Regions from separate parts of the Bradyrhizobium sp. BR 1433 genome, predicted to be linked through region 4. Evidence: predicted binding sites of a transcription regulator. Region 4 holds the regulator's gene; each other region holds the start of a gene.
The links. The regulator LexA, encoded in region 4, represses DNA repair genes until DNA is damaged. The targets are predictions, from matches to a motif close to TGTTCNNNNTGTGTTCNG.

Region 1 (3,229 bases), 5.5 Mb from region 4:
CGGCGAGGCCGCCGCGCTCATCTCCTTGTCGGTGGTCTCGTCGGTGCAGTGCTGCATGGTGATTTCCGGCATCGGCCCGCCGGTGCGCACCATCTTCATCTCCCACAGACCGGCCTTGCGGATCGGCAGGTCGACGGCACTTGCGGCGCCAGCGGACAGGACAAGGCACACAGCCGAACCAAGCAAGGCAAGCTGTCGGGTCATGCGGTCGGCTCCCGGCTGAACGATCGAAAGATCCGGTGCGCGCTCAGTAGAGCGTGCGCAGCGGCCTCTGGGCTGCGCCATAGGGCACCCAGCGACAGGCGAAAGAGATGTAGCCGCCCGGATAGTTCTGCATCGCAAGGAACTTAACCACCTTGCCGTAGGAGGCGCAGTGATCGACTGCGAGTTGCCGGGCGTCGCTCTGGGTCGCCAGCGTATAGGCGATGATACCGCCGGTATCATTGCCCTTGAACGGCGGTACCGGCTGCATCCAATCCGCCCGCGCCGGCACAACGGCCAGCATCCCGCAAACGGCAACCAGGCACGCGGCCAATTTCCTTCGCATCGCAGACTCCATTTCGCTTCGAGCCAACATAGAGTGCGCCGGCGACCGTGAAAAGAACGAGCCGGCTCCCCAAAGTGGACTTCTCCGCAGGTGTTGCCGCCCTGCACTTGACCTTGCCGGGGCTTCGCGGCACCGTCCGCGGCATCGGATAATCGGGTGGATTCCCATGCGCAACCTGTTCAACTCCCGCAATAAACTCGGCCGCAAGCTCGGCCTCGGCGCCGCACTCGTGGTCGGCCTGCTGGCTTTCGGGGGTACGGCCCAGGCCGCCAATCCGCTCGAAATGAACTTCTGGCTGTCCGGCCCGCGCTATGACGGCAATGTGGCCCCATGCGAGAAGGCCCTGACGGTCATCAGCACGCAATTCCAGGAAAAGGAAGCCACCTTCTGGAATTCGCCGCTCGTGATCACCGGCTTCAACGGGATCACGAAACCGCCTTCCGCCCCTGGCAGTCCGACAATATCCCGCGCCGTTATTGCACGGGCGAGGCGATGCTGAGCGACGGCAAAGTGCGCAAGGTGCACTATTCGATCATCGAGGACGGCGGCTTTGCCAGCATCAATCAGGGCGTCGAATGGTGCGTCGCGGGGCTCGACCGCAACTGGACCTATAACCCGTCCTGCAAGGCCGCGCGGCCCTGATCTCCGACCAGATTGCTAAAGCAGGAGCCGCCGCCATTTGGACGGCGGCTTTTTGTTCTTGAAATGTTCTCGCGGCCTGCTAGGCTCTGGGCGGTCGAGTGAGGGAGCGTTTGATGCCTCGGTTGGACACGATTTCCCGATTTTTGATTTCGGTTGCCATTATTCTGTGCGGTGCGGTCGGGGCGTCGGCCCAGGATCGCCGCCAGAATGCGCCCGGTGAGTTCGATTTCTATGTGCTGTCGCTGTCGTGGTCGCCCTCGTTCTGCGAGGCGGCGAGCGAGCGCGGCAACAACGGCCGCGGCACGCAGGCGCAATGCGGCGGACGGCCCTATTCCTTCGTGGTGCACGGCCTGTGGCCGCAATATGAGCGGGGCTTTCCGGAATACTGCCAGCGGCCTTCGCCGCAACTCGCCCGCAGCATCATGAGCTCGATGCTCGACCTGATGCCGGCGCCCGGGCTGATCTACAACGAGTGGGACAAGCACGGCACCTGCTCCGGTCTCGGCGAGCGCGCCTATTTCGAAGCCATCCGCAAGGCCCGCGCCACGGTGAAGATCCCCGAGGAATTCCTGCAATTGTCGGAGCCGAAGACGGTCGCGCCCGACGAGCTGGAGACGGCATTCATCAAGGTCAATCCGGGCCTCAGCAACTCCGCGATCTCGGTGACCTGCGACAGCAAGCGGCTCAGCGAGGTGCGAATCTGCCTCAGCAAGGATCTGCAATTCCGCTCCTGCGAGGAAATCGACCGCCGCGCCTGCCGCCGCGATCAGGTGCTGATGCCGCCGGTTCGCGGCGGCTGAAACTCTGGGTCATGGCCGGCAGACGCGCGCTGCGCGTCGTCGCGCAGCATGTCCCGGCCACCTGCGCCATCGCGAAACAAGCAAGATAAGGCGCAGATGCCCGGGAGCCGGCTACGCCAAGGCTTCGCCGAGCTCGGACGTTACCCGCCGAAGCTTTAGCGAAGGCCGGGACAAGCCCGGGCATGACGAGTACAACATGCGCACCCTTTGGGAGCGCAGCACGATCATCACATGAACTACCGTCACGCCTTTCATGCCGGCAGCTTTGCCGACGTCATCAAGCACATCGTGCTGGTGCGCATGCTCACCTATCTGCAGGACAAGCCGGCGCCGTTCCGCGTCATCGACACCCATGCTGGCGCCGGTCTCTATGATTTGACGTCGAGCGAAGCGCAGCGCGGCGGCGAATGGCTCACCGGCATCGCGCGGCTGATGCAGGCGCGGCTCTCCGACCAGGCATTGCCGCTGATCGCGCCCTATCTCGACATCGTCAGGGCATTCAATCCGAAAGGCGAGCTGAAAGCCTATCCTAGTTCGCCGTTGATCGCGCGGGCGCTGCTGCGTCCGCAAGATCGCCTCACCGCCTGCGAGATCGAACCGACGGCGCGCAAACAACTGATCGAACGCGCTGCGACGCGACGCGCAAGCGCGCGTCGTCGATCTCGACGGCTGGATGGCGCTGCCCGCATTCGTGCCGCCGAACGAACGGCGCGGCCTGGTGCTGATCGATCCGCCGTTCGAAGCGAAGGACGAGTTCGAGCGGCTGGCCAGTGCTTTCACGGAAGCGTACGCGAAGTGGCCGACCGGCTCGTATCTTTTGTGGTACCCCGTAAAAACCCGGAGAGCCACCGATGAGCTAACGCGCAGTGTGGCTGCTGCAGCAGCAAGCAGCCGGCCCGCCGGCAAATGCCTGCGATTGGAATTCAGTGTGGCACCGCAAGAAGCAGGCGCAGGCCTCGTTTCCACAGGGCTTTTGCTGGTGAATCCGCCGTGGACGCTGGCGAATGAGTTGAAGATCATCCTGCCCGAACTCGAGAAGCCGCTCGGTCAAGGCGGCGCGGGACGCTTCAAACTCGAGACGCCTAAACCATGATCGACAACCTCCTACTGAAAAGTTCAATTTTGAGCATAGGCAATTTGCGCGGAACCGTATTATGCTCATCCTGTTACGACTGGCTTTACGTTCCGCTTCCGCGAATGGTTGCGGCGGAGTGACAAGGCCGAAATAAATCCAGGCAGA
Region 2 (3,229 bases), 5.2 Mb from region 4:
TCTTTTCGATCGCCTGGGAGATGCGGTGCACCGCGTCCGCCGATCCGGTGGCGTCCTTCTGCAGCGCCTCGATCTTGCGGGTGATCTCCTCGGTCGCGCTCTGGGTCTGCACCGCCAGCGCCTTGACCTCGGTTGCGACCACCGCAAAGCCCTTGCCGGCGGCACCGGCGCGCGCCGCCTCGATCGTCGAGTTCAGCGCGAGCAGCGTGGTCTGCCGCGCGATCTGCGCGATCAGATTGACGACGTTGCCGATCGCGGCTGAAGACTCGCGCAGCCGATCGACGTTGGCGGTGGCCTCGCGCGCCGCGGCCGCGGCGTCGTCGGCGAGCTGGCTCGCGCTGCGCACCTGTGCGCCGATGCCCTCGGCGGAGTGGGTGAAGCGGTCGGCGGCTTGCGAGAACGTCGTCGCGGTGCTCTGCGCATCGCTGCTGCGGCCGGTCAGCGCGTCGGTGCGGGTGCGGATGGTCGCGAGCTTGGCTGCCGTCGCCTCGGCGCCGTCGGCGACCGAGCTCGCGGCGCGTTCGAGCTGGCGGATCATCGCGCCGAGCTCGAGTTCCAGCAATTCCAGGATCTCCTTGGAGGAATCCTTGGATGAATCCTTGGCCGAATCAGTCTCGGTCGAGACCTCAGGGGCGGCGGCCGCGGTTGGAACCTGCGGCGCGACGGCCGGTGCAGCCGGCTCCGGCACTTGCTTTCGAAACAAACCGAACGCCATGTGGGCTCTTTGGGGGCTGTGGAAAGTTGCGGCGGGACGGGGCGATCCTCGCATCCGGGCGTGAAGTCATGGTTAACAAGTGCCTCATATTCCGGCTTGCGGTAGTATTCCTCCGCCGGAGGGCCCCGCCGATCCTTTGATTTTGACCGTGAGGGGCCTATAAGGCCGCGTTTTCCATCCCTGTTCAGACCCTAAGCTCCGAAGAGACGTCGCATGGCCGGCCATTCCCAATTCAAGAACATCATGCACCGCAAGGGCCGGCAGGATGCCCAGAAGTCGAAGCTTTTCGGCAAGCTGGCCCGCGAAATCACCGTGGCGGCCAAGCTCGGCACCCCGGACCCGGCGATGAATCCGCGGCTGCGCGCCGCCGTGGTCGCGGCCCGCGCCGAGAACATGCCCAAGGACAATATCGACCGCGCCATCAAGAAGGCCGCGGGCAATGAAGGCGAGAACTATGATGAGATCCGCTACGAGGGTTATGGCCCCGGCGGAGTCGCCGTGATCGTCGAGGCGCTGACCGACAACCGCAACCGCGCCGCTTCCGATATCCGCTCCTTCTTCACCAAGTCGGGCGGCAATCTCGGCGAAACCGGCTCGGTCGCCTTCATGTTCGATCGCACCGGCATCATCGAATACGACGCCAAGGTCGCCTCCGACGACGCCATGCTCGACGCCGCGATCGAGGCCGGCGCCGACGACGTGGTCTCCAGCGAGGGCGGCCATGAGGTCTACGCCTCGCAGGACACTTTCCGCGAAGTCGCGAAAGCGCTGGAGGCGAAGTTCGGCGAGCCGCGCAAGGCGGCGCTGACCTGGAAGCCGCAGAACACCGTCGCGGTCGATGACGAGACCGGCGAAAAACTGCTGAAGCTGATGGACCTGCTCAACGAGCACGACGACGTCCAGAACGTGTTCGCCAATTTCGAGGTGTCCGACGCGCTGATCGCGAAGATGGGCGGGTAGTCGCTTGCACTGCTGTCGTCGCCCGGCTGGACCGAGCGACCCAGTATTCCAGAGACCTGCATTTGATCCGAGAAGCCGCGGCGTACTTCATCCCCGCTCCCGTGCGCAATTGCACTAGGCGGGGATGACGAGCTGGCCGAGTACAACGACACGCGGAGCAGGGGATGGCGCTCCGTTTGTGTTTCGTTCTCGCAGGCCAGGCGGTATCACTAGCCCATGACATCCCAGCCGATTCGCTCTCCCGTCCGCATCATCGGTATCGATCCGGGTCTCCGCCGCACCGGCTGGGGGGTGATCGAGACCGAAGGCAATCGTCTCGTCTATATCGCCTGCGGTTCGGTCGAACCGCCGGACGATCTGCCGCTGGCGAACCGGCTGCTCGCGATCCATGAGGGGCTGGCCGCCGTGCTCGCCGACCACCGACCGGTGGAGGCGGCCGTCGAGCAGACCTTCGTCAACGAAGACGGCGTTGCCACCCTGAAGCTCGGCCAGGCGCGCGGCGTCGCCATGCTGGCGCCCGCAATGTTCGGTATCTCGGTCGCCGAATACGCGCCCAACCAGGTCAAGAAGACCGTGGTCGGCGCCGGACATGCCGAGAAGAACCAGATCCAGGTGATGCTGAAGATCCTGCTGCCGAAAGCCGAGCCGCCGTCCGCCGACGCCGCGGACGCGCTCGCGGTCGCGATCACCCACGCCCATCACCGCCAGAGCACCGCGCTGCGGCTCAGGGTGGCGAGCCTATGATCGGCAAGCTGAAGGGCCTGATCGATTCCTATGGCGAGGATTACGTGATCCTCGACGTCGGCGGCGTCGGCTATCAGGTGCACTGCGCGGGCCGCACGTTGCAGGCGTTGCCGTCGCCAGGCGGCGCCGCCGTGCTCTCGATCGAGACCTATGTCCGCGAGGATCAGATCAAACTGTTCGGCTTTCGCAGCGATCACGAGCGCGAATGGTTTCGCCTGCTGCAGACCGTGCAGGGGGTCGGCGCCAAGGTCGCGCTCGCGGTGCTCGGCACGCTGCCGCCGACCGATCTCGCCAACGCCATCGCGCTGCGCGACAAGGCGGCGGTGGCGCGGACGCCGGGAGTTCGGGCCGAAGGTCGCCGAGCGCATCGTCAGCGAATTGAAGGACAAGGCGCCGGGCTTTGCCGATGTCGATCCCGCGGTGGTGCAACTGTCAGGCGCGATCGACAACAACCGCGCGCCACGTCCTGTCACCGACGCGATCTCGGCGCTGGTCAATCTCGGCTACGGCCAGCCGCAGGCCGCCGCCGCCATCGCCGCCGCCTCGCGCAGCGCCGGTGAGAGCGCCGAGACCGCGCAGCTGATCCGGCTGGGGTTGAAGGAACTGTCGAAGTGATCAGTGGATTGGAGCGCCTCTGTTCTTCACCTAGCCCCGCTTGCGGGGAGAGGTCGGATCGCATCGCAGATGCGATCCGGGTGAGGGGGTACAGGTCTCGACACACATTGCGCTCGCGGAAGGAGCCCCTCACCCCAACCCTCTCCCCGCAAGAGCGGGGAGAGGGAGAACAATCTCGTGTTAGTCTCGCATCAT
Region 3 (3,229 bases), 3.6 Mb from region 4:
AGTCGCACCGGCTCGCCTTCGCCGGTGAGCTCGCACCAGGCGCCGGGAAACGGCGAGAGCCCGTGAATGTGCCGCAGCACCGCATGCGCCGGCTGTGTCCAGTCGATCCGCGCCTCGGCCTTCTCGATCTTGGCCGCATAGGTGACGCCGTCCTCGCTCTGCTTCGTCAGCTGCAAGCCGCCGCGCCCCAGCGCCGCCATCGCGCGCACCATCAGGTCGGCACCGAGCGGCGCTAGCGCGTCGTGCAGATCGGATGCCGTCATGCTGTCCGATATCGGCAACCGCTCGGCCATCGCGACGTCCCCGGTGTCGAGGCCGACATCCATCTTCATCACCATCACGCCGCTCGCGGCATCGCCAGCCATGATGGCGCGGTTGATCGGCGCGGCGCCGCGCCAGCGCGGCAGCAGCGAGGCATGCAGGTTGAAGCAGCCGAGCTTCGGCGCGTCGAGAATGGCTTGCGGCAGGATCATGCCATAGGCGACGACGACGGCGGCATCCGCGTCATGCGCGCGAAACTCCTCGAGCGCTTCCGAGGTCTTGAGGGTCTTCGGCGTCAGCACGGGAATGCCGAGGCGGCGCGCCTCCTGCTCGACCGGCGTCGGCTGCAATTGCAGGCCGCGCCGCCCGCCCGGCTTCGGCGCGCGGGTGTAGACCGCCACGACCTCATGGCCATGGGCCACGAGCTCCAGCAGCGTCGGCACCGCGAAATCGGGCGTGCCCATGAAGATCAGGCGGAGAGGCATGCGATCGATTTCTTCCGAGAATAAGCGGCGTTACTCCGCCGCGCGCTTGGCGGCCTTCTCGAATTTCTTGAAGACGCGGTCGCGCTTCAGTTTCGACAGATAATCCACGAACAGCACGCCGTTGAGATGATCGATTTCGTGCTGGATGCAGGTGGCGTAGAGCCCTTCCGCATCCTCCTCATGCACCGTGCCGTCGAGATCGGTGAATCGCACGCGTACCCGCGCCGGCCGCTCGACCTCCTCGTAATATTCGGGGATCGACAGGCAGCCCTCTTCGTACACCGACAGCTCTTCCGAACGCGCAATGATCTCCGGATTGATGAAGACGCGCGGCTTCGCCGTGGTCTCGCCGTTCTCGTCGCGCTTGGCGAGGTCCATGGTGATCAGCCGCAGCGGCTGCGCGACCTGGATCGCCGCGAGCCCAATGCCGGGCGCGTCATACATGGTCTCGAGCATGTCGTCGGCCAGCTTGCGGATCTCCGGCGTCACCTTCTCGATCTGTTTCGACACCAGCCGCAACTGCTTGTCCGGCAGGATGATGATTTCTCTTAATGCCATGGCGGCGATTTAAGCTGCTGACTTCATGGGGTCAATGCGCTCAGGAACCCGTTAGGACAACGTTAACCACGTTTCTTCACCCCGCATTAACCGTGAAAATCAGGAATGCATTTACCATAAGCGTTCCCTCTTCGTTCGCACCTGGCCGCGAATCGGCTACAACTGCCGGCATGAACGAGATTCTCCTCACGATTGGCGACCTTCCCGTCCGTGTCTCCGACGCATTGATCGGCCTTGGGGCGCTGGCGCTGATCCTGCTGTTCGCCATTGCGGTGGTGATCGCACGCGCCAGCCGGCGCGGCGCGGAACTCGCAATGGCCCAGGCCATCCGCGCCGAAGAGCTGGAGGAGCGCCTCGCCGACATGCTGCGGGCCCAGAGCGAATCCTCCGGGCGGGTCGATGCCAAGGTTGATACTATGGCGCAGGCGCTGGCCGGCCGCCAGGCCGAGATGGCCCGGGCCGTCAACGAGCGGCTCGATTCGGTGACCCACCGGGTCGGCCAGTCGATGGAGCAATCGACCCGCAACACGATGGATTCGCTGCGCGTGCTGCATGAGCGGCTCGGCATCATCGACCACGCGCACAAGAACCTCAACGAACTCACCACCCAGGTGACGACGCTGCGCGACGTGCTCGCCAACAAGCAATCGCGCGGCGCCTTCGGCCAGGCGCGGATGGAGGCGATCGTCCAGGACGGCATGCCGAAGGGCTCGTTCGAGTTCCAGTACACGCTGACGTCGGGCAAGCGGCCGGACTGCGTGGTGTTTCTGCCCGACCAGCGCCCGCTCTGCATCGACGCGAAATTCCCGCTCGAGGCCATGACCGCGCTGCACGATGCGCGCAGCGACGAGGAGCGCAAATTCGCCAGCCAGCGGCTGCGCGCCGACGTGCTGAAGCATGTCAGCGACATCGCGGAGAAGTACCTGATCCCTGGCGAGACCCAGGACACCGCGCTGATGTTCGTGCCGTCGGAATCGGTCTATGCCGAGATCCATGACGGCTTCGACGACGTGATCCAGAAGGCCTATCGCGCGCGCGTCGTGCTGGTATCGCCCTCGCTCTTGATGCTGGCGATCCAGGTGATGCAGCAGATCCTGAAGGACGCCCGCATCCGCGACGCCGCCGACCAGATCCGCAACGAGGTGATGCATCTCGGCGACGACCTCGGCCGCCTGCGCGATCGCGTGCTCAAGCTGCAGACCCATTTCGGCCAGGTGAACGAGGACGTCAGGCAGATCCTGATCTCCGCCGACAAGATCGAGAAACGCGCCGGCCGGATCGAGGAACTCGACTTCAGCAAGTCCGAGACCCCGATCGAGGTCCCCCGCTTCGTCAAGCCCGCCCCCGACCTGTTCCCCGCCCCGCGCAAGCTGCAGGCGGGGGAGTAGCCCCGAAGTCACCTCGCCCCACTTGCGGGGAGAGGTCGAAATTCGCGCATCGCGCGAATTTCGGGTGAGGGGGAGCTTCCGCACATTGCACCCATCATAATTCGCTGAGAAAGCCCCTCACCCCAACCCTCTCCCCGCGAAAGAGCGGGGAGAGGGAGCCAAGGCAGCTGCGGTCGAATCTGCTAACAGAGGGACATGACCGCGCCCGAAGTGACCGCGACCCAACCGGAAAAGAATCCCCCCGCCGCCACCTCCTGGCGCGACAGTTTTGCGGTGTATCTGCAGCCGCGGGTGCTGGTCGTGCTGCTGCTGGGCTTCTCCTCGGGGCTGCCGCTGGCACTGTCGGGCTCGACGCTGCAGGTCTGGATGAAGGAGGCCGGGGTCGATCTCGGCACCATCGGGCTGCTGGCGCTGATCGGCACGCCCTACACGCTGAAATTCCTCTGGGCGCCGCTGGTCGACGCGCTGCATGTTCCGCTGTTCACGCAGATGTTCGGCCGCCGCCGCGGCTGGCTGCTGTTCTCGCAGTTGCTCTTG
Region 4 (3,229 bases):
GAGGCGCTGGCGGACGACTGCGAGCGCGCAGGCCTGATCGTGACGACGCGGCCGGCGCCGCAGGGCTGCGCGACATCGGTGATCGATGCCGAGCGGCTGCGCCGCCACGGCGCGCTGGTGCTGCGACGGAGCAGGGACGGCTACGTCGTCGATGCGGTCAAGCCCGGCGGGATCGACCGGCCGTGGTCGCCGGCGGTTCCCGGCGACGGCGAGAGCGAGACGACGCTACGCGCCCCCGCGCCGCGGCCTGCGGTGGATGCGACGCCGGCCGAGACCGATCTGCAGGGCGATGATTAGCCGTGGTCTGGCGAGGGGCCGCTCGGCAGCTCGAACAGGCCGAGATGATATTCGTCGGAGTCGGGGCCGGCGTCGGGCTTCTTGACGAGAGTGAAGGAAGCCTCGGGAAATTGCTCCCAGACTTTCAGGTCGTCGGCCGTTACTGTCAGCCAACCGAACCGGAACATATAGCGGCCCGGTTCCGTGACGCGTCCAGCCTTTTGCCATGTGACCTTATCGACCACCGCGCACGTCCTCCGTGCCCGATGATGCGCCAAGGCGCCGGCCGACGCAAATCTCCTTCTGCGCCCCGGAAGCGGGAGTCCGGGGTCGCCCGAAATTGCTTAGGTCATCCGCCGCCGAACAGCTCATTCCGCGGCGACGATGCGCTCAACCCAAAAACAGCGTTGCGAATGCGGAGGGCCGCCGCTCCACAACCTTCGGCTTCTGCTCGACCGGCGGATGCAGCGCCGGCAATTGCAGCACGCTGACGCGCTGTCCCTCGACCAGCTGGGTCACCAGCACATGGCTGCCGTCGGGGAATTCGACCGCGTCATGATGCCGATCGGGCACGTCGGGCTCGACTTCGTTGAACACGCCGACGCGATAGTTCAGCGTCTTGGTCCAGATCCAGCGGCTGTCGTAGCGAACGTTCTCGGCGAAAGCGAGTTCGGTGCCCGGCAGCATGCAGACCGCGACAGTGGGATCGTTCTCCGAAGCAAAGCCGCGGGTCGACGTGCCGCGGAACGTCGTCGTGATCAGCGTCTCTCCGACAATGGCGGGGCGCGATGCCACGGCGTGCAGACTATAGTCACACATCGGATGGCTCCTCATTTCGAGGTAGCGACCCGTGCCTCTCCTTGAGGCATTAGGGCCTCTACCAGAGTGGACGATAGCGAACGAGCGTCTGCTCGTTTCTGGGCGATTGTACGACTGGTTCGAGACCGCCCCGATCACAAACACGCGACGCTGCGCGAGAGGTATCGGAGCGCATCGGACAGGCCGTACGGTACGCTATCTTTCAAGGAACGATCCGACGTGTTGCTCGTTCCCGGCCGCCGCAAGTATTTGCAGTTCAGTATTTGCGATAAAGGCCGATCAGCTTGCCCTGGATGCGGACCCGGTTCGGCGGCAGGATGCGCACTTCATAGGCGGTGTTGGCCGGCTCGAGCGCGATCGATGCGCCGCGGCGGCGGAAGCGCTTCAGGGTGGCTTCCTCCTCGTCGATCAGCGCCACCACGATGTCGCCGGTATTGGCGACGTCGTTGCGCTGGATCAGTGCCATGTCGCCGTCGAGGATGCCGGCATCGACCATTGAGTCGCCGCGCACCTCGAGCGCATAGTGCTCGCCGGCGCCGAGCATGTCGGGCGGCACGCTGATGGTGTGGCTGCGGGTCTGCAGCGCCTCGATCGGCGTACCGGCGGCGATCCTGCCCATCACGGGGACCGCGACCGGACGGTTGCCGTCGTCCTCGGCAATCGGCGGCGTGCTGGCGCGCCGGCCGAGGGTGCCTTCGATGACGCTGGGCGTGAAGCCGCGGCGACCGTTGCCGCCGCCGGCCGAGAGTTCGGGCAGCTTGATGACCTCGATGGCGCGGGCGCGGTTCGGCAGGCGGCGGATGAAGCCGCGCTCCTCCAGCGCAGTGATCAGGCGGTGGATACCGGACTTCGAGCGCAGGTCGAGCGCATCCTTCATCTCGTCGAAGGAGGGCGGTACGCCGGCCTCTTTCAGACGTTCATTGATGAAACGCAGAAGTTCGTACTGTTTGCGCGTGAGCATCTCGAGTATTCCCCCGGTTGATAGCGTCGTTCGATTCCGAGAACTCTTCTGGTGGGGCCTGCAGGCGGGGCCTGACTTCAGAAGCTCGTGCTCGTTGCACCTGCTTCCACGCGGCTTCCCGATTGTAGACACCAGTACTCGAAACAAATCATGAACGGACACTATATGTTCGATATGTGTTCCGCAACCACTTAATTTCCGGTGAACGCGCTCGGGCGACGCACAATCGGCGCGGTGGGAAAGCCCTATTCGGGTAGCGTCAAGATCTCGCATTCGCTGCCTTCGACGGCCGCCGCCGCGAACGGCGGACGCACGAGAAGTGCCCGTGCCGCAGCGAGATTCCCGAGCAGCGACAAGTCCTGCTGTGTCACCGGCGTTGCGATCAGCGTGCCGTCCTCGCGCGCTTCGAGGCGCGCACGCAGATAGTCCTCGCGCTGGTCGTTGGCGGCGAGGTCGCGGCCGAGCAGGGCGCTCGCGCGGCGATGATGAATCACTTTCCGGCCGCTCAGCGCCCGAATCAACGGCACCAGGAACAGGAAGGCGCAGACATAGGACGACACCGGATTGCCGGGCAGGCCGATCACCCGCATCGCGCCGAGCCGGCCATGCATCATCGGCTTGCCGGGCCGCATCGCGATCCGCCAGAACGCCATCTCGACGCCCTCGGCTTCCAGCGACCGCTTGACGAGATCGTGGTCGCCGACCGAGGCGCCGCCTGTCGTGATGAGGACATCGGCGCGGGCCTCGCGTGCCCGGCGGATACCGGCCGTGGTCGCCTCTACCGTGTCGGCGGCAACGCCGAGGTCGATGGTCTCGGCGCCTTCGGCGCGCGCCAGCGCCCGCAGCGCGTAGCCGTTGGAATAGACGATCTGGCCGGGACCGGGCTGCGAGCCCGGCATCACCAGCTCGTCGCCGGTCGCCAGCACGGCGACCTTCGGGCGGCGGCGCACCGCAAGTTCCGGATAGTTCATGGCGGCCGCCAGCGACAGCGCGCGGTCGGACAGGCGGCTGCCACCGGCGAGCAGCACCTCGCCCTCACGGAAGTCGACCCCGGCCTGGCGGATGTGCCGCCCGACGTCGGCGGCCTCTGAGATCGTGATGTGGTCGCCGTCGACGGCGGTGTCCTCCTGGATGATCACAGCGTCGGCGCCATTGGGGATCACGCCGCCGGTG

Region 1: the regulator LexA is predicted to act here: its motif matches at 1,243-1,260, upstream of ACSKB9_RS30755 (ribonuclease T2 family protein).
Region 2: the regulator LexA is predicted to act here: its motif matches at 1,844-1,861, upstream of ruvC (crossover junction endodeoxyribonuclease RuvC).
Region 3: the regulator LexA is predicted to act here: its motif matches at 1,426-1,443, upstream of ACSKB9_RS21740 (DNA recombination protein RmuC).

The regions. Positions count from the first base shown of each region.
Region 1 is NZ_JBPUGG010000001.1:6,377,401-6,380,629, reverse strand. It holds gene ACSKB9_RS30770 (DUF3617 domain-containing protein) at 1-204, opposite strand, end outside; gene ACSKB9_RS30765 (hypothetical protein) at 248-547, opposite strand; partial or broken gene ACSKB9_RS30760 (hypothetical protein) at 714-1,189, shown strand; gene ACSKB9_RS30755 (ribonuclease T2 family protein) at 1,303-1,989, shown strand; partial or broken gene ACSKB9_RS30750 (23S rRNA (adenine(2030)-N(6))-methyltransferase RlmJ) at 2,221-3,082, shown strand.
Region 2 is NZ_JBPUGG010000001.1:6,084,822-6,088,050, forward strand. It holds partial or broken gene ACSKB9_RS29325 (methyl-accepting chemotaxis protein) at 1-715, opposite strand, end outside; gene ACSKB9_RS29330 (YebC/PmpR family DNA-binding transcriptional regulator) at 929-1,675, shown strand; gene ruvC (crossover junction endodeoxyribonuclease RuvC) at 1,892-2,419, shown strand; partial or broken gene ruvA (Holliday junction branch migration protein RuvA) at 2,416-3,034, shown strand; partial or broken gene ruvB (Holliday junction branch migration DNA helicase RuvB) at 3,228-3,229, shown strand, end outside.
Region 3 is NZ_JBPUGG010000001.1:4,463,837-4,467,065, forward strand. It holds gene fmt (methionyl-tRNA formyltransferase) at 1-746, opposite strand, end outside; gene def (peptide deformylase) at 777-1,304, opposite strand; gene ACSKB9_RS21740 (DNA recombination protein RmuC) at 1,475-2,692, shown strand; gene ACSKB9_RS21745 (AmpG family muropeptide MFS transporter) at 2,888-3,229, shown strand, end outside.
Region 4 is NZ_JBPUGG010000001.1:836,849-840,077, reverse strand. It holds gene ACSKB9_RS04170 (ComEC/Rec2 family competence protein) at 1-297, shown strand, start outside; gene ACSKB9_RS04165 (hypothetical protein) at 294-521, opposite strand; gene ACSKB9_RS04160 (hypothetical protein) at 667-1,095, opposite strand; gene lexA (transcriptional repressor LexA) at 1,352-2,056, opposite strand; gene ACSKB9_RS04150 (molybdopterin molybdotransferase MoeA) at 2,302-3,229, opposite strand, start outside.